2 linked regions of the Frondihabitans sp. PAMC 28766 genome follow. The protein of the gene in region 1 binds, or shares a complex with, the protein of each later gene. Links are inferred from orthologs where the notes say so. Each region holds a gene or a part of one and is shown on either strand. Other genes may lie near its edges.

Region 1 (15,487 bases):
GGCCGGCCGCAACGACGGGCTACGGCACGCGACGACACCGTTCGTCGCCTTCGTCGACACCGACGTGGTGCTGCAGCCCGACACGATCAAGGCGATGCTCGGCCACTTCGCCGACCCCCGTGTCGCCCTGGTGGCGCCGCGGGTGCAGGGGCTTCGTGACGACGCCGGGCTGAACTGGATCGGCCGCTACGAGCAGGCCCGCTCGTCTCTCGACCTCGGCCCGTACCCGGCCCTCGTGCGACAGCGGTCGCCCGTCGCCTGGGTGCCGGCGACCTTTCTGATCGGTCGGGCGGCGGCTCTGGGCGACGGGTTCAGCGTCGAAATGCGGGAGGGCGAAGACGTCGACTTCGTGTGGCGGCTCGCGAACCGCGGCTGGCGCATCCGGTACGAACCCTCGGCGGGGGTGTGGCACGAGCACCGCCAGCGGGCCGTGGCGTGGCTCAGCCGGAAGGCCCTCTACGGCAGCTCGGCGACTCCGCTCGGCCGGCGGCACGGGGCCGACATCGCCCCCGCGATCCTGGCGCCCTGGAACATCGGCGTCATCGCCGCCCTGCTCGCCCAGCGGCGGTGGTCGGTGCCCGTCGCGGTCGGCATCGCCGGGGTGACCGCATGGCGGGTGTCGCGCAAGCTCGCGCGCAGCGAGCACCCCGTGCAGCAGGCCGCCCGGCTGACGGTCTCGGGCGTCGGGTCGTCGCTCGCGCAGACGACGGCACTGCTCGTGCGGCACTGGTGGCCTCTCGCCGTCGTCGCGTCGATCTTCTCGCCGCGCATCCGGCGAGCGCTGATCGTGTCGGCCGTGGTCGATGCGGGCATCGAGTGGGTGCGGCTGACGCCCGACCTCGACCCGGTGCGCTTCGGCCTGGCGCGGCGCCTCGACGACCTTGCCTACGGGGCAGGCGTCTGGTGGTCGGCTCTGAAGGGCCGGTCGCTTCGCGGGGTGCTGCCGCACGTCTCGCGCCGCGGCGAGCACTGACCTCTCACGACGCAGGGTGCGTTTTCGGCGGTGCGACGGGCCGAGCGGGTGGTCGGGGTGGTCGACTGCTCAGACGAGCGCGAGGATGAGGCCGGCGGCGATGAGGATCACGGCGGTGACGACGTGGATGCTCACGGCCTGGCGGAGGCTTCCGCCGTTGGTGACGACGATGATGGCGTCGCCGATGGGGGTGATGGCGGCGGTGACGAGGGCCCAGCCGAAGACGTGCGGGCCACCGACGAGCAGGACGACGAGCGGCACGATACCGGAGGTGATGTCGCGGACGCCTTTGATGCTCGTGAGGGCGCGGATGCGGTCTTCGGTGACACCGAAGCCCGCCAGGGCGACTTTCGGCGCCAGGAGGAAGCGGGCACCGATGAAGAGGATGAAGAGGCAGCCGGCGACGGCGACGAGGAGAGCGGCGATGGTCATGAGGTGGAACCTTTCGGATTCGTTATCTAGCAACGTTCGCTAACGAAGCTAGCACAGAGTGGACGATCCGCCTACCGTCGTTACGTAACCCTGCTAGAATGTTTTTCATGAGCCCACGCCCCGCCCCGGACCTCGACCTCCGACGCGACCAGATCACTCGGGCGGCACGCGGCATCGCCGAGGCGGAGGGGTGGCCTGCTGTGACCATGCGCCGGCTCGCCACCGAGATCGGCGTCACCCAGCCGGTGCTGTACTCGGCGTTCGCGGCAGGTCGCCAGGCCGTCGTCGACGCGGTCGCCGTCGCCGGGTTCTCGGCGATCGCAGCCGCCCTCGAGGCCGTCGAAGCCGAGCCGCTCGCCCGAATGCGCGCCTACCTCGACTTCGCGTTCGGGCAGCCGCAGGTCTACGAGGCGATGTTCTCGATGCCGTCGGGGCTGGCGTTCGGAGGCGGCGGCGGCCCTGAGCCGCTGCTCCGCGCTTTCACCGCGATCGAGGCGGCCTTCCCAGGCAACGACGGTGTCACGGCCGAGGTCGCCTGGGCTGCCCTTCACGGCCTCGCGACTCTCCAGATCGGCGGCCGCCTTCCCCGGGCGCAAGCCGAAGCCCGTCTCCTGGACGCTCATCGGATGTTGACCCGATAGCCGGCCGGAGCCCGATCGACGCGTCTCTGACCGCACTCGTGCCCGTGCCGTCAGGCGTCGAAGGCAGCCCGGTTCTCGCGCACCTCGCCCTGGTGACCGTCGACCCAGTCGATGACCGTGCCGACGATCTCGATGAGCGTCCCACCCAGCGGGGTGAGCTCGTACTCCACCCGCGGCGGCACCTCGGCGTAGGCGGTGCGGCTGACGAGGCCGTCGCGCTCGAGGGCGCGCAGCGTCACCGTCAGCATCCGGTGCGACAGGCCGTTGATCTGAGCGAGGAGGGACCCGAAGCGCTGCGGGCCGGCAGCCAGCGTCGAGACGACGAGCATCGTCCACTTGTCGCCGAGGCGCGTCAGTATCTCGCGGGTGAGCGACTTCTGGTCGGCCGAGCAGACGTGCTCGGCCTGCCACTGCAGCAGCGGCCGACCCTGGATCGTCGCATCCTGCGCCACTCCGCATCACGTCCTTCCGGGTGCCCCAGGCACTAATTAGTGCGTAACGGAAATCGGGACTATTCGCAGCGTCTGCGCGTTACGCACTGACGGTAACCGAAAACGGCGATCCGTATTCCCGGTCGGGATGCGTCGCCCGAACCGCTCAGAAGGAGCACCATGACCAAGATCGCGATCATCATCGGCAGCACCCGTCCCGGCCGCAACGGCAAGGCCGTGGCCGACTGGGCCTACGCCCGGGCCGCCGAGCGCACCGACGCCGAGTTCGAGCTCGTCGACCTGCGCGACTTCCCGCTGCCGCACTACGACGAGGAGGGCTCGCCTGCGCGCAGTACCTTCGACTCCGATCAGGCCGTGGCCTGGACTAGCAAGGTCGCCGAGTTCGACGGCTACGTCTTCGTCACGCCCGAGTACAACCACTCGACCACCGGCGTGCTCAAGAACGCGCTCGACTACGTCTACACGGAGTGGAACAACAAGGCCGCGGCGTTCATCAGCTACGGCGGCGCCGGCGGGGCTCGCGCCGTCGAGCACCTGCGCCTCGTGGCATCCGAGCTCATGATGGCGACGGTTCGCGGGCAGGTCGCCCTGTCGCTCTTGACCGACTTCACGAACTTCACCGAGTTCACACCGGCGCCCTACCAGCTCTCCCAGCTCGACGCCGCACTTGACCAGGTCGTCGCCTGGTCGGGTGCGCTGGCGCCGCTGCGCGTGGCCCAGCCCGTCCAGGCCTGATCGGCGACTCGGCCGGAGAGCGCCATTAAGATCGACACGTGGAGTCCAAACCCGCGTCCGTCTTGAAGGCCCTCCGAGCCGAGATCATCGCAGGGACGCTCGCCCGCGGCACCCGCCTCAAAGAAGACGCCATCGCCGAGCGCTTCGGGGTCTCGCGGGTGCCCGTCCGCGAAGCGCTGCGGCAGCTCGAGACCGAGGGCTTCGTCGTCGCCGAGAAGTTCAAGGGCGTCACGGTCGCCGACTCGTCGTCGGAAGCGGTCATCGAGCTCATGCAGATCCGGCGTGGGCTCGAGGTGCTGGCGGCCGAGTTGGCGGCAGGACGCCAGGGCGGAGACAGCGCCGACCTCTTGCGTGCGGTCGTCAACGAGCAGCGCTCCGACCAGGAGGTCGAGGCGCAGACACCCCGTTTCTCCTTTCACCGACTGGTCGCCACCGCATCCGGCAACGACCACCTCGAGCCCATGATCGAGCGCCTCATCCACCAGACCGCGTGGGCGTTCGAGCGCGTGACGCAAGAAGAGGTCGCCTCGAGCGGCGGCGACCACGCGGCGGTCGCTAACGCGATCCTGCGCGGTTCGACCGTGCAGGCGGGCCTGCTGATGGATGAACACCTCCGGCGCGACGAGGCGATGTTCCGCGCCCTCGACAGCTAGAACGTATACGAAACAAAGCGTTTCCTGCTCGAAACCAGCCGGAAACACCTTTTCGTATACAAAAGAGTGTCCCCGGATGCGATACTGATTCTGATGTCAGCGATCGCTCCTCCACACCTCTTTCCGTGCCTGGAGTTGCAAATGACTGCTGTGACCCGCTCCACCGCTCCGACCCGCTCTTCGATTCCCACCGACGCCTCCCCCCGCAACGGCGTCGCCTCCGCTCTCGACTCGATCGGCTTCACCCGTGCCCAGTTCGCGGTGCTGATGCTCATCCTCGCCGGCGAGTTCTTCGACACCCTCGAGCAGAACTCGGTCGGCGCGATGGCCACCAACATCAAGACGTCGCTGAGCATCGGCGACGTCCAGCTGACCACGATCAACACGGCGACCGTCGTCGGCGGCCTCATCGGCCGCTTCGTCGCCGGCTGGCTCGCCGACCGCTACGGCCGCCGCTTCTCGCTCAGCCTCAACCTGCTCGTCTACACGCTGGGCGGCCTGCTCAGCGCGGTGGCGTTCAACTACGACATGCTGCTCGTCAGCCGCCTCATCGTCGGCATCGGCGTCGGCGGCGAGTTCATGATCGGCATCGCGATGCTCTCCGAGATGGTCGCGACCCGCTTCCGCGGCGGCCTGATCGCGACGATCAACGTCGGCGCCGGCGGCGTGGGCAACTTCATCTCGTACGGCTTCTTCCTGCTGCTCCTCGGCCCGCTCGCGGCCCCGCTCGGCGGCAACGACACGGTCTGGCGCTGGTCGTTCGCCCTGCTCGCGATCCCTGCCCTGTTCGTCGTCCTCTTCCGTCGGCGCCTGCCCGAGACCCCGCGCTGGCTGCTCTCGAACGGCCGCGTCGACGACGCCAACCGCTCTCTCGCGATCCTGGCCTCGAACAGCCTGAAGCCGTCGGCCGACGCGAAGTCGCCCGTCACGCTGACCCAGGCCGACCTGCCCCCGGTCGCCCTGCACTCGTCACCCGCCGCCGTCTTCCAGCGCCTCGTGCTGCGTCGCACCATCTCGATCGGCATCGCGTCGTGGATGGCCTTCGGGTCGCAGGTCACCCTGAACTTCCTCATGCCGACCCTGCTCGTCGAGCGCGGCTACTCGGTCTCGCAGAGCCTCCTCTACACGATGATCATGAACATCGGGTCGCTGCTCGGCTGCACCGCCGCGGCTCTGATCGCGAACCGCGTGGGCCGGAAGGCGGCCGTCACGACCGCCGGGATCCTGGGCTGCCTGACCGCGCTGGCGTTCGCCGGGTTCGGCAACGACACCGCGCTGATCCTGGTGCTCGGCGCCCTGTTCCAGTTCTTCACGATGGTGACGAACACGACCCTCGCCGCCTGGACGGCCGAGGTCTACCCGACCGCGATCCGCGCCTCGGGAGCCTCGATCGTCAACGGCATCGGCAACATCGCCGGCGCGGTCATGCCCTTCCTCGCGATCGCTCTCTACGGCCACTTCGCCTTCGCCGGAGTCTTCAGCCTCGCCGCGGTCATGTATCTGATCCTGGTCGTCGCGTCGCGCTTCGCCCCGAGACCCGGGGCCGCTCGCTCGAAGACGTGAACGAGAACACCCTGGCGACCAGCCGGGCCTGAACCCACCCCAGGCGGGCCGGAACCTCCGGCCCGCCCTCCGACCTCGAACCCTCTGGAGGAACACATGGACACCCTGAAGATCTCTGCGACCGCGAACGGCCTCAACTACCTGCCCGAGTACGTCGCCGACCAGGGCGGCCTCTTCGCCGAGCGCGGGCTCGCCGTCACCGCCGTGGCTCGCGACCCGTGGACCGGCGTGCTCGACGACATCGAGTCGCGCGAGGCCGACCTCGCCCTCGGCGGCCTCTGGGTGCCCGGAATGTACGCCGGCATGCCGCGCAAGCTCTCCGTCGTGGGCCAGCTCAACCACAAGTTCCCCATGACGATCGTCGCCCGCACCGAGACCTCGCCCGTCGGCCTCGACTGGCTGGCCGGCAAGGTCGTGCTCGCACCCGGCGCCGGCGGAAGCGCCCCGTACGAGTTCACCGCGGGCCTCATCCGCGAAGCCGGGCTCGACGTCTCGGCGACCCGCTTCGTGCGCGACCTGTCGACCGCGATGCTCATCGAGCTCTACCAGGGCGGTCTCGGCGACGCGATCATCCTCGACCTCGTCTCGGCCGAAGAGCTCGTCGCGGCGGGCGGCGGCGCGATCGTCTTCCGTCACCTCGACGCCGGCGGAATCATGCCCAACAGCGTCTACTACACGCTCACCGAGCGCGTCGACGAGCTCGGCGACCGCGTCGACCGCTTCATGGACGGCATCGCCGCAGCGATGGTGAAGATCACCTCGCACGACGCGGATGCCGAGATCGAGGCGGTCCTCGCCGCCCGCTGGCCCGGCAAAGACCAGGCGCTCCTCCGCAAGGCCGCCGACGAGATGGCCGAGGGCGGCGTCTGGGACTCCGCCGTCATCGACCGCGACGCCTCCGACCGGTGGATGCGGATCCTCTCCGAGGGCGGCCTCGTCACGCATCTGCCGTCGCTCGAAGAGCTTCTGGGCGCCAGCAGCACGGTCACCGCCTGATGGCCCTCGTCCTCGGCGCGTCGGAGATCGGCGCTGTCATCGGGGCCGTCGACGTCGTCGAGGCCGTGGAGTCCATCCACCGGGATCTCGGCTCGGGCGCCATGACGCAGCCGGCACCGGTCGCGCTCACCGGCTTGGACGACGCCGTGTTCCTGCCCATGGCGGTGCGCTCGGACCGGCTCGGCCTGGTTGCCGTGAAGCTCATGGGCGACATCCCCGAGAACGGCGATCGCGGCCTGCCGACGCAGCGCTCCACGATCCTGGTCTCGTCGGCGGTCACCGGACAGTGCGTGGCCGTGCTCGACGGCATGGCCATCACCCGGGCGCGGACGGCCGCGACCTCGGTGGTGGCCACCCGGCACCTCGCCCGCCCCGACAGCAGCACTCTCGGCCTGATCGGCCTGGGCAATCTCGCCATCGAGCACGCCCGCCGGTTCGCCGCGGTGCGGCCGTTCGACCGGATCGTCGTCTGGTCGCGTTCGTCCGGCACGATCGACCGCTTCTTGCAGGAGGTCGGGCGTGACCTGCCCGCCCGGTGCGTCATCGCGTCGAGCCCGCAGGAGGTCGTCGACGAGTCGGACGTGCTCTGCACGCTGACACCCTCGATCGATCCGATCGTCCACGGAGCCTGGCTGCACGAGGGCCAGCACGTCAACGCGGTCGGTGCGCGCCCCCGCGCGAGCCACCGCGAGCTCGACGGCCGAGCCATGGCCCGCGGCACCGTCTTCGTCGACAGCCGCGCGACGGCGCTCGCGAAGTCGGGCGATCTTCTGGTCGCCCTCGCCGAGGGGTCGCTCAGGCGAGAGACGCCGCTGCCCGAGCTCGGCGAGGTCATCGCCGGCACAGCACCGGGCCGCTCGAGCGACGACGAGATCACCGTCTTCGACTCCGTCGGTCTCGGGGCGCAGGATCTCGCGGTCGCGGCTCGCGTGATCGACCTCGCCCGTGAGCTCGGCATCGGCACCGTCGCGCAGCTCTCGCCGGCGTCGAAAGCGGTGATCTCGTGATCCGGATCGCTGTCGTGAACTGCAACACGACCGAGTCCATGACCGAGACCGCGGCGGCCCGAGCGAGGCTCGCCGTCGGCCCCGACGTCGAGATCGTCGGGATCACGCCGGCGTGGGGCGTCGCGTCGGCCGAAGGCTGGTACGACAGCTTCATCAGCGCGGCCGCCGTCTTGCAGACGCTCGAGACGCTGCCAGTCGACGTCGACGGCGTGGTGATGGCCGGGTTCGGCGAACACGGGCGCGAGGGTGCCCGCGAGCTGCTCTCGATCCCCGTGGTCGACATCACCGAGGCCGCCGCCCACCTCGCCATGCCGCTCGGCCGCCGCTACGGCGTCGTCACCACCGTGCGCCGAGCCGTCGGGCAGATCGAGGACAGCCTCACCACCGCGGGTCTCATCGACCGGTGCGCTGCGATCGAAGACACCGGTCTCGGTGTGCTCGAGCTCGACGAGGACCCTTTCGCCACCGCAGAGGCATTCGTCGCCGCGGGGCAGCGCGCCATCGCCCGCGGCGCCGAAGTGATCTGCCTCGGCTGCGCCGGCATGGCCGGCCTCGAAGAGCACGTGCGGGACCGCCTGCCGGTGCCCGTGGTGGATGGAGTTGCCGCCGCCGCCGCCCTCGTCGAGACGCTCATCCGCCAGGGCCTCTCGACCAGCAAGATCGACTCGTTCGCCACACCTCTCGCGAAGCAGCGGAGCTGGAGCGCCTGAGCGCGGCGGAGAGTGGAGGGCCGGTCGCGACGTCCCCCTGTCGATCGCCACGGAACGGTCACTTGTTCTTGCCGTGACCTTTGCCCTGCCCATTCCCGTTGCCCTGAGTCGGGCTCTTACCGCTGCCGGCGGGAATGCCCACGGCGGGAGTGGACGTCGTCGGGATGCCGGTCTGCACCGTCGGAGCCGCAGTCTGCACCGTCGACGGCACCGGTTGGACCGGATTCGGTGACGACGAGACTGCAGGGGCAGAGGATGTCGAAGCCGGTCCGGTCGCCGGCGAGGAGGGCGCCGTGGGAGACGTGGAGACCTTCGCGGTCGCAGGGGAATGGTTCGACGCCACGAGCACCGTCGCCGAAACGGCGAGGACGATGATGAGCGCCGCCACACCGCCCGCAATGCGCACGCGTCTGGAGAGGCCGAGTCTCGGTTCGCCCGCACCCTGGTCGGATGGCAGCAGGGCCGTCGGCGTCGTGGAGGCGTCCGAGGGCATGGCCTCGGCCGTCATGACCTTGGTGGGCGCGAGCCCCTCCGATTCGCCCGCGAAGCCAGGGTTGCCGAGTGTCGCGGGAAGCTCTTCCGGTGCCGCGAGACGCTGAAGGACTTCCCGCGCCGTCGGCCGGTCCTCGGGTGCGAGCGCGGTCATGGCGGTGAGAAGCGACCTCCACCGGTATCCGAACCCGGTCGGGATCTCGGGGCTCCTGTTCATGCGCGCAGCGAGCGTCTCGGTCATGGACCCCGGGAAGGGGTGTCTCCCGGTCAGTGCTTCGAGGAGGACGAGCCCGAGAGAGTAGATGTCGGAGGCCGTCGTCGCGGGTCGTTCTCGAGGCTGCTCCGGGCTCAGGTACGCGGCCGTACCGACCATCATTCCCGTGGCGGTCAGCGTGCTGGCCCGATCGGTCAGGATGGCGATGCCGAAGTCTGCCAGCTTCGCGTCGAAGGGGCGCAACGCGACGACGGACGGGCCCAAGAGCACGTTCCCGGGTTTGATGTCGCGGTGCACGATGCCGGCATCATGGATCACGACCAGCGCTTCGGCGAGCTCGGTCGCCAGGACGACGACGTCCGCCTCGGCAATCGCTCCTTCACGGAGACGCTCGCCCAGCGACGGCCCGTCGACCAGCTCCATGACGAGGAACGTCTTCTCTTGCCCGTCGACGAGGGTCGTGTCGGCGTCGAAGAGGGTCACCAGACCCCGGTGGCTCAGAGACGCCAGCATCCGGATCTCGGAACGAGCCCGATCGGCGCCGACCGCATCCGCGTCGAGGAACGACAGGATCTTGACGGCGACCGATCGATTCAGAACGGTGTCCTCGGCCCGGTAGACCGTCGACATGCCGCCCCGCCCGAGCGGCTCACCCAACCGGTACCGGTCGGCGAGCAGAGGAGTGGGCGGAGACGAATCGGGCACAGGGAAGTCTTACTCCGGTGGCGACGCTGAAGCTCTCACCCGGGAGCTCGCTCGGCGCGTCCGCTTCGACCATGTGAGCTTTCGAATATGAGCCGAGGGTGGCTTCTCGGAGGAAGACCCCCTTCGCCGTTCAGCGGAGGGGGTCTGGTAGTGGTTGGTGGCGCTTAGCAGCAGCCCTCGCAGCACTCGTCCATGGGGTTCACCTCCTCGGTTTGTCGGCAGAAAATGTGGTCTCAGACGGCTTCGGGCAGGAGCCCTGCGACGAGTTTCTCGACACGCGTCTTGATCTCGTCGCGAACGAGTCGCACCTCGTCGAGGGGGCGGCCGGCAGGATCCTCGAGCTCCCAGTCCTCGTAGCGCTTCCCGGGAAAGACGGGGCAGGCGTCGCCGCAGCCCATGGTGACGACGACGTCTGAGTCGCGCACCTGCTCGGTCGTCATCAGCTGCGGCACTTCCTCGGAGATGTCGATGGCGACTTCGCGCATCGCCTCGACGGCGACCGGGTTGACAGAGGTCCCGGGTTCCGAGCCGCCGGAGCGGACCTCGACGGCGCCCCCCGACAAGGCTCTGGTGAAACCGGCGGCCATCTGCGACCGCCCTGCGTTGTGAACGCAGACGAACAGGATGATCGGCATGTCGGTCATGGACGGCTCCCTACATTGACGGTTGTCGATGGACCGAGTCTCACCCATTACATTGATGGCTGTCAATGCATTCGGTATGGTGTGTGCATGTCGACCGCGGAACTTCTCCCCCTGACCGTCCTCGGGGCATGCTGCTCTCCGTTGACCAAGCAGCCCATCGGCGCCGAGGACGCCGCGAGTCTTGCCCGCGTCCTGAAGGCAGTGGCTGAGCCGACACGGTTGCGCCTGGTGTCGATGGTCGCCTCGCACCAGGACGCGGAGGCGTGCGTCTGCGATCTGACAGAACCACTCGGCCTCTCGCAGGGCACGATCTCGCACCACTTGAAGATCCTGGTCGACGCGGGGCTTCTGACACGCGATCAGCGCGGCACCTGGGCTTATTACGCGCTAGTGCCGGGCGCGCTCGACTCACTGGCCGGGCTGCTCGCCAGCGCCCGAGGGGAAAGCGAGGCATAATCTGCGTATGCACTTGAATACGCAACTAAGCGGGCTCGATTCCGACTCCGAATATGTCGAGCTCGCCGTCGAGGTGTTCGCGATGCTTGCGGATGCCACCCGGGTGCGGATCATCCTCGCGTTGAAGAACGCCGAGGAGATGTCGGTGAACCACCTGGCCGATGTCGTCGACAAGAGCGCGCCCGCGGTGTCACAGCATCTTGCGAAACTCCGACTGGCGCGGATGGTCCAGACGCGCCGCGAAGGCACGACCGTGTTCTATCGGCTGACGGACGAACACGCATCCGAGCTCGTCATCGATGCGATCAAGCAGGCCGAGCACGTCGTCGGATACGCGCAGCACCACCAGGCCGATGAGGTCAACCGGTGAGCGGGCACTCGCACGACCACGACCACCCGCACGATCACGATCACGATCACGGCCATCCGCACGATCACGACCACCCGCACGGCGGCGTGAAGGGGTTCCTCTACGACCTCTTCGTCCCACACACGCATGACTCGGCCGACTCGATCGACGACGCCATGGAGGCATCTTCCGCCGGCGTACGAGCCCTGAAGATCAGCATGTTCGTCCTGCTCGGCACCACCGTCCTGCAGGCTGTTCTGGTAGGGCTCACCGGTTCCGTCGCCCTTCTGGCCGACACGATTCACAACTTCGCGGACGCCCTGACCGCCGTGCCGCTCTGGATCGCGTTCGTCCTGGGTCGGCGCTTGGCAACCCGCCGGTACACGTACGGCTTCGGTCGAGCAGAAGACCTGGCCGGCATGTTCATCGTCTTCGTCGTTGCGCTCTCCGCTGTCGTCGCCGGCTGGGAGGCCGTCGACAGATTCATCCACCCCCGCCCGGTTGAGAACCCGTGGCTGTTGGTCGCGGCGGGCCTGATCGGCTTCGCCGGCAACGAGTTGGTGGCCCTCTACCGCATCCGCGTGGGCAGGAAGATCGGTTCGGCGGCCCTCGTCGCCGACGGCGTCCACGCTCGCCTTGACGGCTTCACCTCGCTCTCGGTCATCCTCGGGGCCGTCGGCGTCCTCCTCGGGTTCCCGCTCGCCGATCCCATCATCGGACTCCTGATCGCGGTCTCGATCCTGCTGCTGCTCTGGGGCACGGTGAAATCGATCGGATCCCGACTCATGGACGCCATCGACCCCGACCTCTACGAGCGAGCCGAGCGCGCCCTCGAGCATGCCGATGAAGTCCACGCGGTCCGAGAACTCCGGCTTCGTTGGATCGGCCACCGCCTCACGGGTTCAGCGACGATCGAGGTCGCGACTCCCCACCTGCACGCGGCGACTCACATCGCTGATCACGCCGCCGAGCACGTTCACTCGGCAATCGGCAACCTGGACACCTTCCTGGTCACTCCAAAGGAGCATGCGGCAAGCGGGGGCTAAGGGGGACCCGCCACCCGCAGCTGTCAGTCGCCGCGTCGCGCGACGGCGTCCACCGCAGCCCGCACCCCGCCCTTCCAGGGTGCGCCGTGACCGGGGAGCACCCAGGTGGCGTCGGTGGCCAGGATGGACTGCAGCGACACGATGGCCTGATCGGGGTCGTCGGTGAACGGCGCCGGCTGCGGGCCCGTCGTGCCGGTCATGACGTGGCGCGTGGTGAGTCCGTCGCCGACGAACACGGCATCGGCCATGGGCACGTACAGAGCGATGCTGCCCTCGGAGTGCCCGGGAAGCGCGATGATCTGAGGCTCGCCCGGCAGATCGAGCGTCTCGCCGCCGCGCACCTCGACGACGTCGGTCAGCCACGTCGTCCGCAACCCGCCCTTCCGCACGGTGTAGGCGCCGAATGCGAGCAACGGCCCGAGCTTCATGGGCTGCTTCGCGTTCGCCGGCTTGGGTCCACCCTTCGCGCGGGCCGCATCGGCCGCGCCGATGTAGACCGGCACGCCGTGTTCGCGCCGAAGGCGCTCGGCGAAGCCCACGTGGTCGGAGTCGCCGTGCGTCAGGATGATGCCCTTCACGTCGGCGATCGTCAGGCCGATGGACGTGAGTTCGACGTTCAGGTCATGCCAGTGACCGGCCAGACCGGCGTCGATGACGGTCACCCCGGCGGGTGTGACCACGAGGTAGGCGGCGACGATGTCGTTGCCGATGCGGTGGAGCGATGAGGTGAGCTTCATGATGGCTATCGTACGTAGCCATCATGGCTATGGTCAATAGCTATACTCGATGCATGCCTACGCCAGAGAAGACCTCGGTCGAAGCCATCGTGCTCGCAGCGCGCGACCTCCTTGAGCTCGACGGGCTGGCCGGGCTGACGATGAACGCGGTCGCCCAGCGCGTCGGCGTCCGGCCCCCCTCGCTCTACAAGAGGGTCGGCGGCAGGGACGACCTGATCCGGCTCGTGGCGGAGGCGACACTGACCGACCTCGCCCGCCGCCTGGACGCCACCGCCGACCCGGTGGAGCTCGCCGCGGCAGTCCGCACTTTCGGAGGCGAGCGCCCCGCGGCGTTCCAACTGGTCATGACCCCGGGCGCGGGCGTTCCCGTCGCCCGCCCGGAATACGGGGAGGCCGCGAGCCGCGCCATCCTCGACCTCGCCGCCCGTCTGGCGGGGCCCGATCACGCGCTGGAAGCAGCCCGGACACTGACCGCCTGGGTCGTCGGATTCGTCAGCATGGAGCTGAGCGGGGGCTTCACCCTCGGTGGCAGCGTCGACGACGCCTGGCTCTTCGGGGTGACGAACCTGCTCGACGTCCTGTCGACGACCGACCGGGAGGAGTAACTTTATGGCACCGGGTGCCTCAAGGATGATCGCAGCCATCAATGCCGTCGATCCCGGGCACCCGGAGCACGCTCCCACCGAGCGCGCACGTCACTCGCGAAGGAGCGAACGAAATGGGTCTACTCGACGGAAAAGTCGTCTTCATCACCGGCGGGGGCCGCGGCCAGGGCCGCGCTCACGCCATCGTCTCGGCGAGGGAGGGTGCCGACATCGTCTTCGTCGACACCACGAAACCCTTCGCCAGCGTCCCCTACCCGCACACCACGCCCGACGACATCGCCGAGACCGTCAGCAAGGTCGAGGCGCTCGACCGCCGGGTGCTCGCCATCGAGGCCGACGTGCGCGAGCAGGATCAGCTCGACGCGGCCGTCGCCGAGGGCATCGCCCAGTTCGGCCAGATCGACGCGCTCATCGCCAACGCCGGCATCTGGACGCTCGGCCCCGTGCAGGAGATGACGCGCGAGACCTGGCAGGAGATGATCGACATCAACATCACCGGCGTCTGGCAGTCGGTCAAGGCGGTCGTGCCGCACATGATCGAACGTCAGAAGGGTTCGATCGTGATGACCTCGTCGGTCAACGGTCTCGAGGGCGGGCCGTTCTTCTCGCACTACACGGCGGCGAAGTTCGCCGTTGTCGGGTTCATGAAGGCGATCGCGGTCGAGCTCGGCCCGCAGGGCATCCGGGCCAACACGGTGAACCCGGGCACGATCCTCACCGGCATGACCAACAACCAGCAGGGCTACGACATGATGTCGGGCCACCAGGGCGGCACGTACGACGACCTGCTGAAAGCCGGCAAGACGTACGGCATCCTCAAGGGCTCGGGGTTCTTGAACCCCGAAGTCATCGCCAACGCCGCGCTGTTCCTCAACTCCGACCTGGCCTCCAACGTCACCGGCATCTCGCTGCCCGTCGACTCGGGGCACCTCGCGATGGCCGGCATCAACATGGATCCGAAAGACTGAGCGGCACCGACCCGGGGCGCGGCCTGGCCGACGCCCCGGCCGGCTGCTTCGCGCCTGCTAGGCGGCGACTCCGTCGAACGGCTCCTCGCTCGTCCACTCGGCCTGCGGCTGGGTGTGGAGACGCCAGTACAGGTCGGCGATGAGATCAGGATCGAAGAGCGTGCCCGGTTCGACAGCCCCGCTCACCGCCACGCTGACGACATGCACCCCGCCCTCCGACACCTCCGCGGCAAGCATCGTCGCGGCCGACCGCAGGGCCGCCTTGCCCATCGAGACGGTCGCTATCCCCGGGCTCGGGTGGATGCCGGCGCCGCCGCTCGTGAAGATGACGGTGCCCTGCGCTGCCTCCTGCATCGCGGGCAAGAACACCTGCGCTGCCACGATCGCACCGATCACGTCGACCGCGTAGCCCTCGGCGAGCTTCGCCTCGCTCACCGTGAGCAGAGAAGTCGGCTCGAGCATCGCCGCGTTGTAGACCAGGATCGACGGGGGCGTCGCCCGGTCGCGGACCGCCTCGAGCGCCTCCCGCAGAGCGGCCGGGTCGCTCGCGTCGCCGGCCTGCACGTCGACGGTCGGCCCGTCGCTGCCGCCATCGCCGCCGCCGCTCGCGCGCAGGCTCACCGCCAGCTCGCCGAGTCGTGCGGTGTCGCGCGACACCAGCGTCAGGTCGAACCCCTCGCTCGCCAGTCGCCGTGCGACGGAGGCCCCGATGCCGGGCCCGGCCCCGATCACGACGGCGTGCGGACGGTTGCTCTCGGCTGTTTCGCTCATGCCACCACGCTAGCCCCGCCCGCGTGGGCCGCACGGCGTCGCCGTCGTCGCCACCTGGCGCCTTCGCCCCGAACGGGAGGGTTGTCCTCCTTTCGGGGGACCCGTACGGTATCGCACGATGACACTCACTCAGCCCGGCGCGGGCCCCGAAACCGCCGCCAGCGCGCCCACTGCGGCCGCGCCCGAACGCTTCCGTCACCTCGACGGCCTCCGCGGCGTCGCCGCCTTCGTCGTGCTCGTCTACCACGGCGTGCTCGTCGTGCCGCACTTCGCCAACCCCGAGTGGCTGATCCCGAAGGCGGGCGGGTGGGGGTGGTTCGACTACTCGCCCCTGCGCG
Region 2 (15,388 bases), 550 kb from region 1 along the record:
TCGGCGATTGCCGATGTGATCCAGAAGAGCCCGGAGTTCGACGAGCTGTACTGCGTCCCCTCGACCATTCACCTGGCCGGCGCCGAAATCGAGCTCGTCTCTCTCGTGGCTCGCGAGCAGCGACTCCGAACTGCGCTCGACACCTTCCTCTCAGCTACCGAGGCTGCGTCCAATCGATTCGACTACGTCTTCGTTGACTGCCCGCCGTCACTGGGTCTTCTGACGATCAATGCTTTCGTTGCAGCGCAAGAGGTGCTCATCCCCATTCAGTGCGAGTATTACGCGCTCGAGGGCTTGAGTCAGCTTCTACGGAACATTCAATTGATCGAGAAGCACCTGAACCCGGTGCTCAAGGTGTCGAGCATCCTCTTGACCATGTACGACGGCCGCACCAACCTGTCGCAGCAGGTGGCCGCTGACGTCCGCGAGCACTTCCCCGCCGAGGTCCTCCGCACGATGATCCCCCGCTCCGTACGCATCAGCGAGGCGCCCGGCTACGGACAGACCGTCATCAGCTACGACACCAATTCGCCCGGCTCCCTCTCGTATCTCGAGGCGGCTGCCGAGCTTGCACACCGAGGAGCACCCGAATAGTGGCTACGAAGAGAACCGGCCTCGGCCGCGGTATCGGCGCGCTGATCCCTGTCGCCGATGACTCGCAGGATCGGCCCGTCGATGTCTTCTTCCCCGCGCGAACGCAGACGGCGGAAGAACTCGTGGCAGTACCGGGGGCACGCCTGGCAAGTCTCAACCCCCTCGACATCGTGCCAAACGCGCATCAGCCCCGCACGGAGTTCCGTGAGGAGGAGCTCTCCGAGCTGGTGGCATCCATCCGCGAGGTGGGCGTCCTGCAGCCGATCGTGGTGCGTGCAATCAAGGGCGCGGGGGCGGGTCAACCGCAGTACGAGCTGGTCATGGGTGAGCGGCGTCTGCGTGCGACGAAGGAGCTGGGGCTTGCGACGATCCCGGCGGTCGTCAAAGACACCGCCGACGACGCCATGCTGCGGGATGCTCTGCTCGAGAACCTGCATCGGGCGCAGTTGAATCCGCTGGAAGAGGCGTCGGCGTACCAGCAACTCCTGGCCGACTTCGCCATCACGCAGGAGGAGCTCGCCTCGCGCATCGGCCGAAGCCGCCCGCAGGTGACGAACACGCTGCGTCTGCTTCGCCTCCCCTCCCCCGTGCAACGGCGGGTCGCCTCGGGCGTCCTCTCGGCCGGCCACGCTCGCGCGATCCTGTCGGTCGTCGACGCGGCCGGCATGGAACGGCTGGCCGACAAGATCGTAAATGAAGACCTGTCGGTGCGCGCGGCCGAGGCTGCTGCTGCTGCCATTACTGCCGCGCCGGGTTCGGGGGCGTCGAAGAAGAGTCCGGCCCCGAGTGCGACGCAGGGTCACCTCAACGAGGTCGCCGAACGGCTAGGCGACAGGTTCGATACTCGCGTGAAAGTGAACCTCGGGGCGCGCAAAGGGTCGATCACCATCGACTTCGCCTCGATCGGCGACCTCAACCGGATCTTGCAAGAAATGGGCCAGGATCCCTACGGTCAGTAGCCCTCTGATCAGGGCATTCGCTGGGATCGTTGCTGTACGGCGATCTGACGTGGTCCCTGTGGGTTGGCGACTCCGCCGAGTGCCCTCGTGAGGGGAGATCGCGCGCTTCTTTCGACCGATCCTGAACTTCCACGACTTTTAGCCCATGGCTGGGTCGCGATCGCTGAGTCGTTTGGTGCCCGGCTGCACCTGGACCCTGTGTGCGGGTTGCTCAGCGAGGAGACGAGCACCGTCATCGCCAACCTGCGCAGTGCGGTCTCCTCCCCCGGGGTCTGGGAGTACTCGATCGTCGAGCTTGATCTGCCATGGTCACAACAGGTCAGGATGCTGGATGCCCAGACGGTCGACGACTATCCGGGTGAGGCCGATGCGACGCGTCACGCGCGCCTCAGTGAAGATGCGCTCGTCGGGCTGTTCGGTTCCTCCAGGCTGTTCGGCGCTCTGACCGTGGCGCCCGAAGCATCGACCGCAACGGGAGGTGGTGGCCGAGGCGAGTTGATTGCGTTCTCATCCGTTCGCTCCGTGGGGGACGGTGTCATCGAGACCGACTTCACTGCTGTCCACCGGGATCACCGAAGAAAAGGCCTTGCTGCTGCGCTGAAGGCGGCGTCCGTCCTCGCTGCGTGGACCGATGGTCATCAGGAGTTCCGCACGGGTGGGTCTCGTCGTAATGAAGGCATCCGGGCGGTCAATCGGCGGCTGGGCTACGTCGAGACAGAGCGCTGGATCACTCTGCGAGACCCGAATGTAGCGGTGGCTGACTGACGCTGTTCTCAGCCGGGGAGATTGTTTCACGTGAAACATCGACCCGCGCCGGCCCTGGCAGTAGTCAAGCCAGTGGCTGCGTCACGAAGATCTGCGGGAGACTGAACCAATGCGACATGCACCTCTGGCCGTGACTACCGCGCGCCTTCGCCTGGATCCCCTTTTGCCCAGTGATGTCGAGGACGTCTTCCGTATCTACTCTGACCCCGCAACTTGGAAGCACAGCCCTCACGATCGGTTTACAAGCAGAGAGCAGGCGGTTCGGCTGGTCGGCAATTCGCAGCGAAGCCATGGCTCCTTGGGGCTGGGCACCTGGGCGATTCGCCTCGGAGACGCGGGCTTAGACGCACGCCTTACGGAGGAGACGTTTGTCGGGACCGGCGGTGCGCTCTTCTACGAAGAGCCGGGGATCTGGAATCTAGGCTACCGGTTGGCTCCCGAGGCGTGGGGGCGGGGATTCGGCACTGAACTGGCTGAGGCAGCCGTCGTAGCTGCGGGACAAGTCGCTCCTCACATTCCGGTGACTGCCCGGGTTCTCACGAACAATCCGCGTTCCGTTCGCGTGCTGGAGAAGGTAGGGCTGAAGCTGCTCTGGGAGGGCCCGACAAAAGACGAGAGGCCCGCCGAAGAGAGGACGCCACCGCTGAGGCGGATCTATGCGGACCGTCGACTACCGGCGCACGCCTTCGACTGGCTCATCGATCACGCCTGAGCATGGTTTCACGTGAAACACTGCGATGGATTACGCGCGGTGGTCGGTGATGGCTTTCTGGGCGAGCTCGGCATAGACCCAACCGAGGTCGTAGCCGGCATTCTCGAGGGCCTGAGGCACGAGTGAAGTCTCGGTGAGGCCCGGCAGCACGTTCACCTCGAGGAACCAGGGGGTGCCGGCGCCATCCACGATGATGTCGACGCGGGATAGGTGACGAAGACCCAGCGCCTCGTGGGCTGTGACGGCGGCGGTGGCTGCAGCGGACGCAACGTCGTCGGCGAGCCGCGCCGGGGTGAAGAATCGCGTCTCCCCCGCGTTGTAGCGAGCCTCGAAGCCGTAGAAGCCAGAGGTGGGGACGATCTCGACAGCCGGCAGCGCTCTGGGGCCGTCGCCCGTGTCGAGCACGCCGATGGCGATCTCAGTGCCGACGATCTTCTGCTCGACGACGACGTCTTCGCAATACGTGTAGGCGTCGACCATCGCGCGCGGCAGTGCCCCCACCTTGTCGACGACGGTGACGCCCTGGGCCGACCCCCCGCGGGCCGGCTTGACGACGACGGGGATCGGGTGCTCGTCGGCGATGGCCTCGAGCACGCTGGCCGCACCGAGCTCACGGAAGGCATCGTGTGACAGCGTGATGCTGCGGGGTGTACGGATACCGGCGCGGGCGACTAGGGCCTTCGCGGTCGGCTTGTCCCAGGCGAGGCGCGCGGCGGTCGATTGTGACCCGACGAACGGAATGTCGATGGCTTCGAGAAGACCACGCAGGGCGCCGTCCTCGCCGCTCGCCCCGTGAAGCGCGGGCCACACGACATCGGGGCGAGTGTCGCGGAGGTGGCCCAGCAGCGTCGCGTCCGGGTCTCGGAGCTCGACGGTCAGACCGTGTTCGATGAGGCTGTCGGCGACACGGCGACCCGACCGCAGGGAGACGTCGCGCTCATGGCTGATGCCGCCGGCGAGGACGGTGACGGTGCGGATCGGCTCGGGAATCAGTGGCGTGGACATCGTGATGGGGCGCTTTCGGTGGAGAGACCAGGATGGAACGGTGCGCGGTCGCGTCAGATCGCCACACAGCCGCAGAAGATCAGAAAGTGCTGATCAGATGGTGTTCGGCGGAGGCGTCGTGACGTTCTGCCTCGTCGGGATCGGCGTGGTGAGCGTCGCCCCCGAGAAGGTGCGCAGCAGATCGAGTTCGCCGTTGATGACCGTGGCCAGTCGGGCGATGCCGGTGCGGATCGACTCGGGAGTCGGGTAGCAGAACGACAGGCGGATGTTTTGGGCCCCCTGGCCGTCGGCATAGAAGGCGGTGCCGGGCGTGTACGCCACGAGCTCTTTCACGGCGCGAGGCAGCATGGCCTTCGAGTCGAGCTCGGTGGGCAGCGTGAGCCAGACGAAGAACCCGCCGTCGGGCTTCGTCCACGACAGCGACGGCAGGTACTCCCCCAGTGCGGCGAGCATCGTGTCGCGGCGCTCTTTGTAGATGCCGCGGAACGTGTCGATCTGACCCTTCCAGTCGGCCTGGTCGAGATACTCGGTGATGACGAACTGGCCGAACGAATTCGGCGAGAGGGTGGCCGATTCGTTGGCGAGGATCAGCTTCTCGCGAATGGCATGCGGGGCGAGCGCCCAGCCGACCCGGAATCCTGGTGCCAGGGTCTTCGAGAACGACCCGAGGTAGATGACCCCCTCGTCGTCGACCGAGCGCATGGCCTGGGGTGCCGGCTTGTCGAACGCGAGCAGGCCATAGGGGTTGTCTTCGAGCACCAGGATGCCGTTCGACCGGCAGATGTCGAGGATCTCAAGACGGCGGGCCCACGTCAGCGTCACACCGGCAGGATTGTGGAAGTTCGGGATCGTGTACAGGAACTTGATCGACCGGCCCTCGGACTTCAGCCGAGCGATCGTCTGACGGAGTGCCTCCGGGTTCAGGCCATCGTCGTCCATGTCGACGTGCGACACCTCCGCCTGGTAGGCGCGGAAGACTCCGAGCGCGCCCACGTAGCTGGGGCTCTCGGCGAGCACGACGTCGCCCGGGTTGATGAAGAGCCGGGTGACGAGGTCGAGGGCCTGCTGGGATCCTGTGGTCACCACGACGTTGTCGGCGCTGCCGCGGATGCCCTCGAGTGCCATGATCTGCATGATGTGCTCGCGGATCGCCGGGGTGCCCTGGCCCGAGCCGTACTGCAGGGCCATCGGGCCGTTGTCGTGCATGACCTTCTCGATCGCGCCCATGACGAGCTCGCGAGGCAGCCCCGAGACGAACGGCATCCCGCCGGCCAGAGAAACGACCTCGGGGCGCGAGGCGACGGCGAACAGGGCTCGCACTTCGGAGGCGCTGAGGCCTGCCGTGCGGTCTGCATAACTGTCGTACCACGGATCGAGGTTGGTGCCCTGGTTGGTCATGGAAGTGCCCTGTTCTGTGAGGGGGTGTCTCGAGGTTATAGGAGCGAAAGGAAAGTGACGGGGTTTTAGCTAGGCGCAGCACAGAGAAAGCCCGCCCAGCGTGGATGCTCGGCGGGCTTTCCGTGTGAGTGGCAGTTACGCCAGGAAGTCCGCCAGGTCGGCCTCGAGGGCCGGCTTGGGCTTGGCGCCGATGATGGTCTTCGCCACCTCGCCGCCCTTGAAGACCTTCATCGCGGGGATGGAGGTGATCTGGTACTTCATGGCCATCTGGGGGTTGTCGTCGACGTTGAGCTTGACGATCTTGATCTTGCCGGTGTTCTCGGACGCGATCTGGTCGAGGATCGGCGAGACGGCGCGACACGGGCCGCACCATTCTGCCCAGAAGTCGACCAGGATCGTCTCGTCGGAGTTGAGGACGTCGGCCTCGAAGCTCGCGTCGGTGACTGCGGTTGCGTTGCTCATGTGTTTCCCCTTTCGTGGAGAGTGGAGTCGGTGAAGCGGATGAAGACGGAGGGCCGGAGCGCTAGGCGCTGACGGTGACGGGCTCGACCGGGTCGGCCCCGACGGCCTGGTCAAGCAGGTCTTTTGGGAGGCCGGCCAGGTAGTGCTCGGCGTCGAGGGCGGCGACGGTGCCGGAGCCGGCAGCCGTGATGGCCTGTCGGTAGGTCACATCGATGACGTCGCCGGCGGCGAACACACCGGGGAGGTTCGTCTTGGAGGAGCGACCCTCGACCGCCACGGTGCCGTCGGTCGTGAGGTCGAGCTGGCCGTGGACGAGGTGGACGCGCGGGTCGTTGCCGATCGCGATGAACAGGCCCTCGAGGTCGAGCGTCGAGGTCGAGCCGTCGACGGTGTCGGTGAGGACGACGCCGCCGGCCTTCTCGTCGCCGGTGATCTCGGTGACCTTCTTGTTCCAGACGAACTCGATCTTGTCGTTCGCGTAGGCACGATCTTGCATGATCTTCGAGGCGCGAAGGCTGTCGCCGCGGTGGATGACGTAGACCTTGGTCGCGAAGCGGGTGAGGAAGGTGGCCTCCTCCATCGCGGAGTCGCCGCCCCCGACGACTGCGATCTCCTTCTGCTTGAAGAAGAAGCCGTCGCACGTGGCGCACCACGAGACGCCGCGGCCGGAGAGGCGCTCTTCGCCCTCGATGCCGAGCTTGCGGTAGGCGGAGCCCGTTGCGAAGATCACAGTGAGTGCTTCTTCGACGGTGCCCGAGCCGAGGGTGACCTTCTTGACCGTGCCGGTGAGATCGACCGAGGTGACGTCGTCGAGCAGGACCTCGGCGCCGAAGCGCTCGGCCTGCTCCTGCATCTTGAACATCAGGTCGGGGCCTTGGAGGCCCTCGGGGAAGCCGGGGAAGTTCTCGATCTCGGTGGTCTTCATGAGCTCACCGCCCGCTTCGACGGACGAGGCGACGACGAGGGGGTTGAGACCGGCGCGGCCCGCGTAGATCGCAGCGGTGTAACCGGCGGGGCCGGAACCGATGATGATGACCTGGCGCATCTGGCACCTTTCGTGAGTGCGATGCCCGGAGTATCCGCGCACCTGAGTCGTGAAACGCATTCTACCGACCGCTTATTCCGCGCTTCATGGGTGCTCCCGGTCGCGACGGCGACGCAGGGCGAGTGGGCCCTAAAGGCGTCAGGATCAGCGACGTCGAAGGCGGCGGAGGACGGGTCGCGTGATCGCCGACAGCTCGGGGATCCGGGCCGCCGTGAGCAGCACGAAGTACACCACCGCCATGACGGCGCCCCCGACGATGATCGTCACGAGAGCCCGGAAAGCACTGTCTTGCCCGAATCCGTGGGGGTTGTAACCACCCATACCGGATACGACAGCCAGACCCACCAGTCCGGCGACGACCGAGAACACCAGGTATTGGACGTGCCGCCGCACGATCCACCGGCCGTCCATGCCGCCCAGGCGCCTCGTGACCATCCGCAGCGCCACGATGGTCTGCGCGATGCCGGCGATCGAGGTCGAGATCGCGATGGCGACCGCGATGTGGTGCGGTGAGACGGCGGCCGCGCAGATGCCCGCCGCGATCACGAAGATGACCGACTGGACGAGCTGCAGGAAGAAGACCGTGCGCTGCTCGTGGAAGGCGAAGAACACCCGCTGCAGGAGGAACAGCATGCTGAAGAAGACGAGGCCCGGCAGATACGCCAGGATCACCGCGGCCATCGCCGTCACGTCGCCGAACTTCACCTCGTAGAAGCGGGCGAACGGGAAGGCCACCACCGCGAGGGCGATGGTCGAGAAGACCAGGAACATGCCGATCGATCGCATCGACTCCGAGAGGTTGTTGCGGACGGCACGGAGGTCTCCGCGATCCGCGTGCGCCGTCATGCTTGTGAAGTAAGCCGTCGCAATCGACACCGTCACGATTCCGTGCGGCAGGAAGAAGATCAGCCACGCCGCTGCGAGCGTGGCGTTGGAGGCGCCCTGATCGCTGCCGAGGGTGGCCACGCGGCTCTGGACGATACCGGCGAGCTGGGTCACCAGGATCAGCGCGAACATCCAGCCCGCCGCCCGGCCGGTGTCGCGGAGGCCTACGCCGCGCCAGCGGAAGTCGGGCTTGAACGAGAGCCCCGCGCGCCGCCAGAAGACGAGGAGGAAGCCCGCCTGGGCTGCCACTCCGAGCGTGGCAGTGCCGGCCAGGATGACGGTCTTGCCGGTCGTCCAGTCGTCGACCAGCGTGTTGCGCGACCCGAACGCCACGACGAACACGACGAGGCCGAGGATCGACACGACGTTGTTGAGCACCGGGGCCCAGGTGAAGGGCCCGAAGATCTGCCTCGCGTTGAGGATCTCGCTGAGCAGCGAATAGACCGCGTAGAAGAAGATCTGCGGCAGGCACCAGTAGGCGAAGGCCGTGGCCAGCGCGATGGCACGAGGGGAGAACCCGTCTCCGCCCGATCCTGCCTGCTGGGCGTAGACATTGACGAGGATGGGTGCGGCGATCGTGGCGATCAGGGTGATGATCGTGAAGGCGACGAGCCCCAGGGTGACGATCTTGTTGATGTAGCGCTGGCCGCCGTCGGGGCCGCGGCTGGCCCGCACGATCTGCGGCACCAGCACGGCGCTGAGCAGACCGCCGGCGACCAGCGCGTAGATCGTGTTGGGCAGCTGGTTCGAGAGGGCGAACGCGTCGGCGACGCCCGAATAGGTCTGACCGATCGCGTAGGCGAGCACGGCCGTCTTCGCGAAACCGAGCACGCGAGAGACGAGCGTGCCGCTGGCGAGGAGGGCACTGGCCCGGCCCAGGCTGCGGGTGCGGACAGGCGCCCGCTCGAGGGCAGGATCCGGCTCCTCGGCCCCCGCATACCCGGCTGCGTCGGTCACGCGTCGGCCTCGACGGAGGTCGGCTCGCCGTCGCCGTCGCCGCCGCCTGTCTTGCCACGCCGGCGCCGCACACTGCGGTAGATGCCGCCGCCGAAGAGCAGGACCACGGCGATGCCGAAGACGAGGGTGATGACGGTCTCCCAACCGGCCTGCACGTTGATCATCACCTGCGACGGCGTCGAGATCGCGATGCCCTGCCGGCTCGACAGGCTGAGCGTCAGTGTGACCTTGCCGTTGGCGACCGACTGCACCGGCACCGTGATGCGCTGCTGCGACTTCGGCTGGATCGTCACCGGCAGGTTGTTCTTCTCGACGGTGAGCGAGTAATTGGACGGAACGACGCGCAGATAGACGGTCGCGGCCGACGCGGTGTCGTTCTGCACGTAGAGCGGCAGCGACGATCGGTCGCCGAGGATGTTGATGGTGCTGCCCTGCACGACCGAGACCTGCGTCGTGGTCGTGGCGACTGCTGATCCTGCCTTGCCGATCTCGGTCGCGAGCCCCGAGGGGTTGCCCGCCCAGGCGGTCGAGGAGAGCGCCAGTGTCTGCAGCCGGAACTTCGCCGTCACGAGCGTCGGCGTGGCCAGGGCGGTCGCGAACTGGTCGAGGGCCATGTCGGATTTGACGAGCGGCATCAACGCGTCGACGCGGCTGTCGGCCGCGGTGCGCGACACGAGGCTGCCCGGCGCCGGGCTGGCGGCGGCTGCGTCGGTGAGGTGGATGCTCTTCGACCAAGTCAGCTTCGACAGGGCGGTGAGCGCCTCGGTGAGCCGCGGCTCGGTCGTCGCCCAGTTGCGATCGAGCGTGGCGAAGAGGGTGACGGCATTGCTCGGGCGCTCGTGCGCGAGAGTGGCGAGCTCGGCCGAGAGCTCGGCCATGTCGGCTGAGAACTCCTCCTCGGTGTTCGCCGAGGCCGAGTCGCGCAGCAGGCCCGACAGGTCGGCGTCGGAGACGATCGCCTTCGTCGACCCGATCGTCGTCGCGGCGTTCGCCCCGTCGCCGCCCGACACCTTGACGTTGGCGCTCGAGAGGATCGTCGTCGTGTCGCCGCTCTTGGCGAAGGCCGCGAGGTCGTCCGACCCGACCGTGTTGTCGAGCGGCCAGGCCACGCCCTTCAGTGTGTAGTCGAATGCGAGCAGCGACTGCGTGGTCGGCACCGACGAGGTCGGAGGGATCGTGGTCGCAGTCGGTGCGGGTGTGGCGGTCTTGGTGGCGGGCGCCGTCGGCTTCGTCGCCGTCTTGGTCGGTGCCGCCGTCTGCCCCGGGGTCGCGGGGGCCAGGTTCGACTCGTAGACCTGCGGGTCGCGAGCCTGCTGCGCCGCGATCTGGGCCGCGAAGTCGATCGGGCCCGGCAGGGTGACCTCGCCGGCCTGTCGCAGGGCCGAGATGTCGGCGTCGGCATACGCGAGGGCGAAGGTCTCATTGGGTGCCGACTCGAGCCTCTGCAGCCAGACGATGGCCGAGGGCGGGGCGTCGTTGCCGAGGATGCGGATCGACGCCAGGATCATCGGATCGATGCCGAGCGCGACTTCGCGGCCTCGCACCGCGTCGAGTTCTTGGGTCAAGACGCCGTCCGTCGACGTGTAGTTCGCGAGGGCCTCGCTCGAGATCAACCCCGTCGTCGACGCCGGCACGGTGATCGGCACGGCGACGGCGAGTTTCGTCGGCGCGAAGCTGACGCCCGGGAAGTAGACGACGCTCGAGTGCTGCTCGGTGAGGGGCGTGTCGTTCACGGCGTAGCGGGCGCCGAAGGCCTTCGCCCCCCAGTCGCTTCCGGTCAGCCCGAGGGTGTCGGGTGGCAGCGTGATCGAGATCGGGCTCGCGGTGGTGCCGGCCGGGATCGCGGGCACCTCGACGCTCGTCAGGTACGAGCCGAGGGCGTCCGTCGTGTCGTTGGCAGGGCGGGCGAACCAGGATTCGATCTGCGAGCGGCTCGAGAAGGTCGCCTTGTCGAGATAGACGGTCGCGACGCCCGCCTCGAGTGCCTGCGAGGTGCCGTTGTGCACGGTGATCGTCGCCGTGAGGGCGCCGTTCGACTTGACGATCCCGTTGTCGCCCGGGGCGAGCGACATCGTGACCGCGGAAGAGGAAGTGGAGGTGGAGACCGGCGTCGCCGGCGTGCCGGAAGCCGTGGTGCCGGGCGCTGTCGCCGTCGACGCGGGCGTCGCGTTCACGCTGCTCGCGACCGGGGTCGTCGCCGCGGTCGCCTCAGTGCCCGGCAGGCCGACGGCAAGAGCGAGGGCGGCCAGGGAGGCGACGGCGAACGCGGACAGAGATCTCATGAGGCATAGCGAGTCTAGGGAATGACGTGCCAGGAACCTGGATGCTGTGCCTGTGGCATGCTGATGCGTCATGGATACCGTCGCCTCGGCCGTCGAACGGCTCGATCACCTGGCGGCCACCCCTCGTGTCGACCTCTTGGCCCGTGCCTTCGAGAAGGCGGGCCACGAGCTCGCCCTCGTCGGAGGCCCGGTGCGTGACGCCTTCATCGGCCGGCCCGTGAACGACTTCGACTTCACCACGTCGGCCAGCCCCGACGAGATCCTCGCGATCGTCGTCCCGCTCGCCTCGGCGCACTGGGACGTCGGTCGGGCCTTCGGCACGATCGCGGCGCGGGTCGACGGCGAGACCGTCGAGATCACCACCTACCGCAGCGACGTCTACGACGGCGAGACGCGTAAGCCCGAGGTCGAGTTCGGCGACACGCTCGAGGGTGATCTTGTCCGCCGCGATTTCACAGTGAACGCCATGGCGCTGCGGCTGCCGTCTCGCGTGCTCGTCGACCCGTCGGGCGGCGTCGAAGATCTGCTGGCCGGTCGCCTCTCGACCCCGGGGGCCGCGGTCGACTCGTTCCGCGACGACCCGCTGCGCATGATGCGCGCCGCTCGCTTCACGGCGCAACTCGGCTTCACCGTCTCCGACGAGGTGCGCGAGGCGATGGCGTCGCGGGCGTCGACGCTGTCCATCGTCTCGATCGAGCGTGTCAACGACGAACTGTCGAAGTTGCTCAAGACCGACGACCCCGTGCCGGGCATCCGGCTGCTCGTCGAGACGGGCATCGCCGCGCTCGTCCTGCCCGAGCTGCCGGCGATGATCCTGGAGCGCGACGAGCACCACCACCACAAAGACGTCTACGAGCACAGCCTCACCGTGCTGACCCAGGCGATCGGATACGAGGCCTCGCGTCACCCGGGCAGCCCGCCCGACCTCACGCTGCGCCTCGCCTCCCTTCTGCATGACATCGGAAAGCCCGCCACGCGGCGGCTGGAACCGGGTGGTGTGGTTACCTTCCACCACCACGACCTCGTGGGCGCGAAGCTCGCGAAGAAGCGCCTGAAAGAGCTGCGCTTCGACAACGACACGATCGCCGCGGTCTACCAGCTGATCGAGTTGCACCTGCGCTTCTTCGGCTACACCGAGGGCGCGTGGACCGACTCGGCCGTGCGGCGCTACGTGCGCGACGCCGGCGACCAGCTCGAGCGGCTGCACATGCTCACCCGGGCCGACGTCACCACTCGCAACCGGCGGAAGGCCGACCGGCTCGGCTTCGCCTACGACGACCTCGAGCACAGGATCGCCGAGCTGCGCGAGAGAGAAGAGATCGACAGTCTGCGCCCCGACCTGGACGGTGTGCAGATCCAGGCGATCCTCGGTATCAAGCCGTCCCGCGAGGTCGGTGAGGCCTACCGCTTCTTGCTCGAACTGCGGACGGAAGAGGGCCCGCTCGGCGAAGAGGAGGCGACCCGTCGCCTCCTGGGCTGGTGGGCAGAGCGTTCGTAGCCGGGCTGGCGGTCGGAGAGCTGATCGCGTACGCTTGTAAGGTTGCTTGAGCACCCGTTCGGGGTTCCGGCAGCTATGCAACTACCCTCCTGCCACAGAAATACTGTGGCCGTTAAGTCCGAAGGAGGTGGGTTAGACATGCATCAGTACGAATTGATGGTGATCCTTGACCCCGAGATCGACGAGCGCACTGTCGCTCCGAGCTTGGACAAGTTCCTCAACGTCATCCGCAACGACGGCGGCACGGTCGACAACGTCGACATCTGGGGCCGTCGCCGCCTCGCCTACGAGATCGCCAAGAAGAGCGAGGGCATCTACGCCGTCGTGAACCTGACCGCGAACCCCGACGCGACCGTCGAGCTCGACCGTCAGCTGGGTCTCTCCGAGGCCGTCCTCCGCACCAAGGTGCTCCGCGCCGAAGAGGGCATCGAGATGGTCGCCAAGGCCAAGAAGCTCGCCGACGAGAAGGCCGCCCGCAAGGCTGCCGCCCCGGCGAAGGCTCCTGCCGCCTCGGCCGCTGCTGCTCCGGCCGCTGCTGTCGCGTCGGCTCCTGCTGCAGCGCCCGCCGCTGCCGCTGCGCCTGCCGCACCGGCTGCGCCTGGACCCGCCGCCGCTGATGCGCCTGCAGCTCCCGCCGCTTCTCAGCGTTCGTCGGCAACGCAGAGCGCCGAGTAGCTCGTGGCCGGCGAAACCGTCATCACCGTCGTGGGCAACCTGACCAGCGACCCCGAGCTGCGTTACACGCAGAACGGGCTCGCAGTCGCGAACTTCACGATCGCGTCGACCCCCCGCACGTTCGACCGCGCGTCGAACGAATGGAAGGACGGCGAGGCGCTCTTCCTGCGTGCCAGTGTGTGGCGCGAGTTCGCCGAGCACGTCGCCGCCTCGCTGACGAAGGGCTCTCGCGTCATGGCGCAGGGTCGCCTGAAGCAGCGCTCGTACGAGACCAAAGAGGGCGAGAAGCGCACCTCGATGGAGCTCGAGATCGACGAGATCGGCCCCTCGCTCCGCTACGCCACCGCTCAGGTGACCCGTGCCTCGTCGTCTCGCGACGGCGGCGGGTCGTTCGGCGGCGGCGGTGGCGCGCCCGCGCGTCAGCCTGTCGGCGGCGGTAACGGCGGCGGCCAGCAGGAGGAGCCGTGGGGTCAGCCTGCGGCCGCTCCGCAGGGTGGACAGGGTTCATCCGGTTCGGCCTCCTCGGGCGACGTCTGGAACACTCCGGGCGGCGGCACCTACAACGACGAGACCCCCTTCTAAACGGTCTCACCACACAACTTCTTTTACTGAAAGCAGAAAACAATGGCTGGAAAGAGCAGCGGCGACCGCCGCAAGCCCCTCCGCGGAAAGGGTGGCAAGAACGCCGCCCCTGCGAAGGCGATCCGCGTCGGCGTCATCGACTACAAAGACGTCGCGACCCTCCGCAAGTTCATCTCCGAGCGTGGAAAGATCCGCGCCCGCCGCATCACCGGTGTCTCCGTCCAGGAGCAGCGTCTCATCGCTCGTGCCGTGAAGAACGCCCGTGAGATGGCGCTCCTCCCCTACGCCGGCTCCGGCCGCTGATCGGAAGGGACTTTCTCATGAGCAAAGTAATCCTGATCCACGAGGTCTCCGGCCTCGGCTCGGCCGGTGATGTCGTCGACGTCAAGAACGGCTATGCGCGCAACTACCTGGTGCCTCAGGGCTTCGGTGTGCCGTGGACCCGCGGTGGCGAGAAGCAGGTCGAGCAGATCCGCTCGGCTCGCACCAGCCGCGAGCTCAAGACCATCGAAGAGGCGAAAGACATGAAGGCCCGCCTCGAGGCCGTCACGATCACGCTGCCCGTCAAGACCGGTCAGGGCGGGCGCCTCTTCGGCTCCGTCAAGCCGGCCGACGTTGCCGAGGCCGTGTCGGCGCAGGGTGTCGGCACGATCGACAAGCGCAAGGTCGAGATCCCGACCGCCATCAAGCTGACCGGTGAGCACGAAGCCACCATCCGTCTGCGCGAAGACGTCGTCGCGACCATCGCCCTGAACGTGGTCTCCAAGAAGTAGCTTCACCCCCTTCGCTGTTCGTTCGCGTTCGGCGGGGATCGATAGCGGCACGTGCCTCGGCATGTGCCGCTATCGGCGTTTAACGGAGTCGGCGGCGTCGGGGTTTCGGGAGGATGGGGGGTTCGGGAGGATGCGAGGGTCCTCGGGGAGGACTTCTGCCCCCTCAGCGGCCTCCGGGGAGGATGTGGCCCCGTTTCACGGCCCTTCGGGAGGATGGCTGGCCCGGATCTCCTCCCGGCCTTCCACGGCCGACAGCCCCTCCGGCTTGTGGGGGAGGAAAACCCTCCGGCTTGTGGGGGAGGAAAACCGGCCGCACGTCGGTCGATCCGTGTCGTCCGCTAGCGCCGCAGGGGTCACCGTGTCAAGTTATTTGTGCACAGGCGACCCCCTGAGGCGCAACCTTCAACCCTCGATTTACACTACTTTGCACACATGGGGTGTGGAACGGGAAATCCCAGGTCAAGCGGTGATTAAAGCCCCGAAATACTTTCTCCTCCACAGGTTTGTCCACAGTTGTCCCCAGACTTTCCCGGCGTTTCTCCCATATTGTCCACATCGTTATCCACAGGGCAGTTTGTCCCGGTGGGGGTCAAGTCCCTAGTGTGTGACAGCGCCTACTAGGGAGGCTGCGAAACCGTCGTCCGAGGCCTGTTCAGGGTGCTTCGCTGCGATGCTCTCGTCTGCCCTGTCGGCGTGTTCGATCGTTCTGCCGACGAGGGTGTCGGAGGGTGGCGGTAGAACGTTCTCAGCACGTCCAGTCACTCAACCGCTCGCAGGAGGCCTCCGTGTCGATAGC

Evidence for each region.
Region 2: the proteins of AX769_RS01440 (region 1) and trxA are in contact, whole or in part, in an NMR structure (PDB 2IPA), measured with the Bacillus subtilis proteins. The link is inferred for Frondihabitans sp. PAMC 28766 from one-to-one orthologs.

What each region holds. Positions count from the first base shown.
Region 1 is NZ_CP014513.1:300,887-316,373, forward strand. Bases 8,513-11,313 are described here. They hold AX769_RS01440 (arsenate reductase ArsC), read right to left. Parts: upstream 10,218-11,313; coding sequence 9,807-10,217; downstream 8,513-9,806. Other genes in these bases: AX769_RS01435 (serine/threonine-protein kinase), read right to left, coding at 8,513-9,573; AX769_RS01445 (metalloregulator ArsR/SmtB family transcription factor), read left to right, coding at 10,305-10,673; AX769_RS01450 (metalloregulator ArsR/SmtB family transcription factor), read left to right, coding at 10,681-11,043; AX769_RS01455 (cation diffusion facilitator family transporter), read left to right, coding at 11,199-11,313. Outside these bases: mycofactocin biosynthesis glycosyltransferase MftF, read left to right, coding at 1-973; AX769_RS01390 (DUF4267 domain-containing protein), read right to left, coding at 1,043-1,405; AX769_RS01395 (TetR-like C-terminal domain-containing protein), read left to right, coding at 1,513-2,046; AX769_RS01400 (helix-turn-helix domain-containing protein), read right to left, coding at 2,097-2,498; AX769_RS01405 (NADPH-dependent FMN reductase), read left to right, coding at 2,658-3,233; AX769_RS01410 (GntR family transcriptional regulator), read left to right, coding at 3,272-3,886; AX769_RS01415 (MFS transporter), read left to right, coding at 4,028-5,449; AX769_RS01420 (ABC transporter substrate-binding protein), read left to right, coding at 5,546-6,445; AX769_RS01425 (ornithine cyclodeaminase family protein), read left to right, coding at 6,445-7,452; AX769_RS01430 (aspartate/glutamate racemase family protein), read left to right, coding at 7,449-8,162; more of AX769_RS01435, read right to left, coding at 8,221-8,512; more of AX769_RS01455, read left to right, coding at 11,314-12,068; AX769_RS01460 (MBL fold metallo-hydrolase), read right to left, coding at 12,092-12,805; AX769_RS01465 (TetR/AcrR family transcriptional regulator), read left to right, coding at 12,859-13,410; AX769_RS01470 (mycofactocin-coupled SDR family oxidoreductase), read left to right, coding at 13,524-14,378; AX769_RS01475 (SDR family NAD(P)-dependent oxidoreductase), read right to left, coding at 14,436-15,149; AX769_RS01480 (acyltransferase), read left to right, coding at 15,268-15,487. UniProt on the Bacillus subtilis protein: Catalyzes the reduction of arsenate [As(V)] to arsenite [As(III)]. In vitro, can dephosphorylate para-nitrophenyl phosphate (pNPP).
Region 2 is NZ_CP014513.1:848,167-863,554, reverse strand. What follows is about bases 4,233-6,934. They hold trxA (thioredoxin), read right to left. Parts: upstream 5,896-6,934; coding sequence 5,569-5,895; downstream 4,233-5,568. Other genes in these bases: trxB (thioredoxin-disulfide reductase), read right to left, coding at 5,957-6,934; AX769_RS04140 (PLP-dependent aminotransferase family protein), read right to left, coding at 4,233-5,433. Outside these bases: AX769_RS04165 (ParA family protein), read left to right, coding at 1-594; AX769_RS04160 (ParB/RepB/Spo0J family partition protein), read left to right, coding at 594-1,553; AX769_RS04155 (hypothetical protein), read left to right, coding at 1,641-2,318; AX769_RS04150 (GNAT family N-acetyltransferase), read left to right, coding at 2,482-3,030; AX769_RS04145 (D-alanine--D-alanine ligase), read right to left, coding at 3,061-4,035; more of AX769_RS04140, read right to left, coding at 4,129-4,232; more of trxB, read right to left, coding at 6,935-6,940; murein biosynthesis integral membrane protein MurJ, read right to left, coding at 7,085-8,782; AX769_RS04120 (DUF6049 family protein), read right to left, coding at 8,779-11,064; AX769_RS04115 (CCA tRNA nucleotidyltransferase), read left to right, coding at 11,135-12,562; AX769_RS04105 (single-stranded DNA-binding protein), read left to right, coding at 13,241-13,819; rpsR (30S ribosomal protein S18), read left to right, coding at 13,862-14,122; rplI (50S ribosomal protein L9), read left to right, coding at 14,140-14,592. UniProt on the Bacillus subtilis protein: Participates in various redox reactions through the reversible oxidation of its active center dithiol to a disulfide and catalyzes dithiol-disulfide exchange reactions.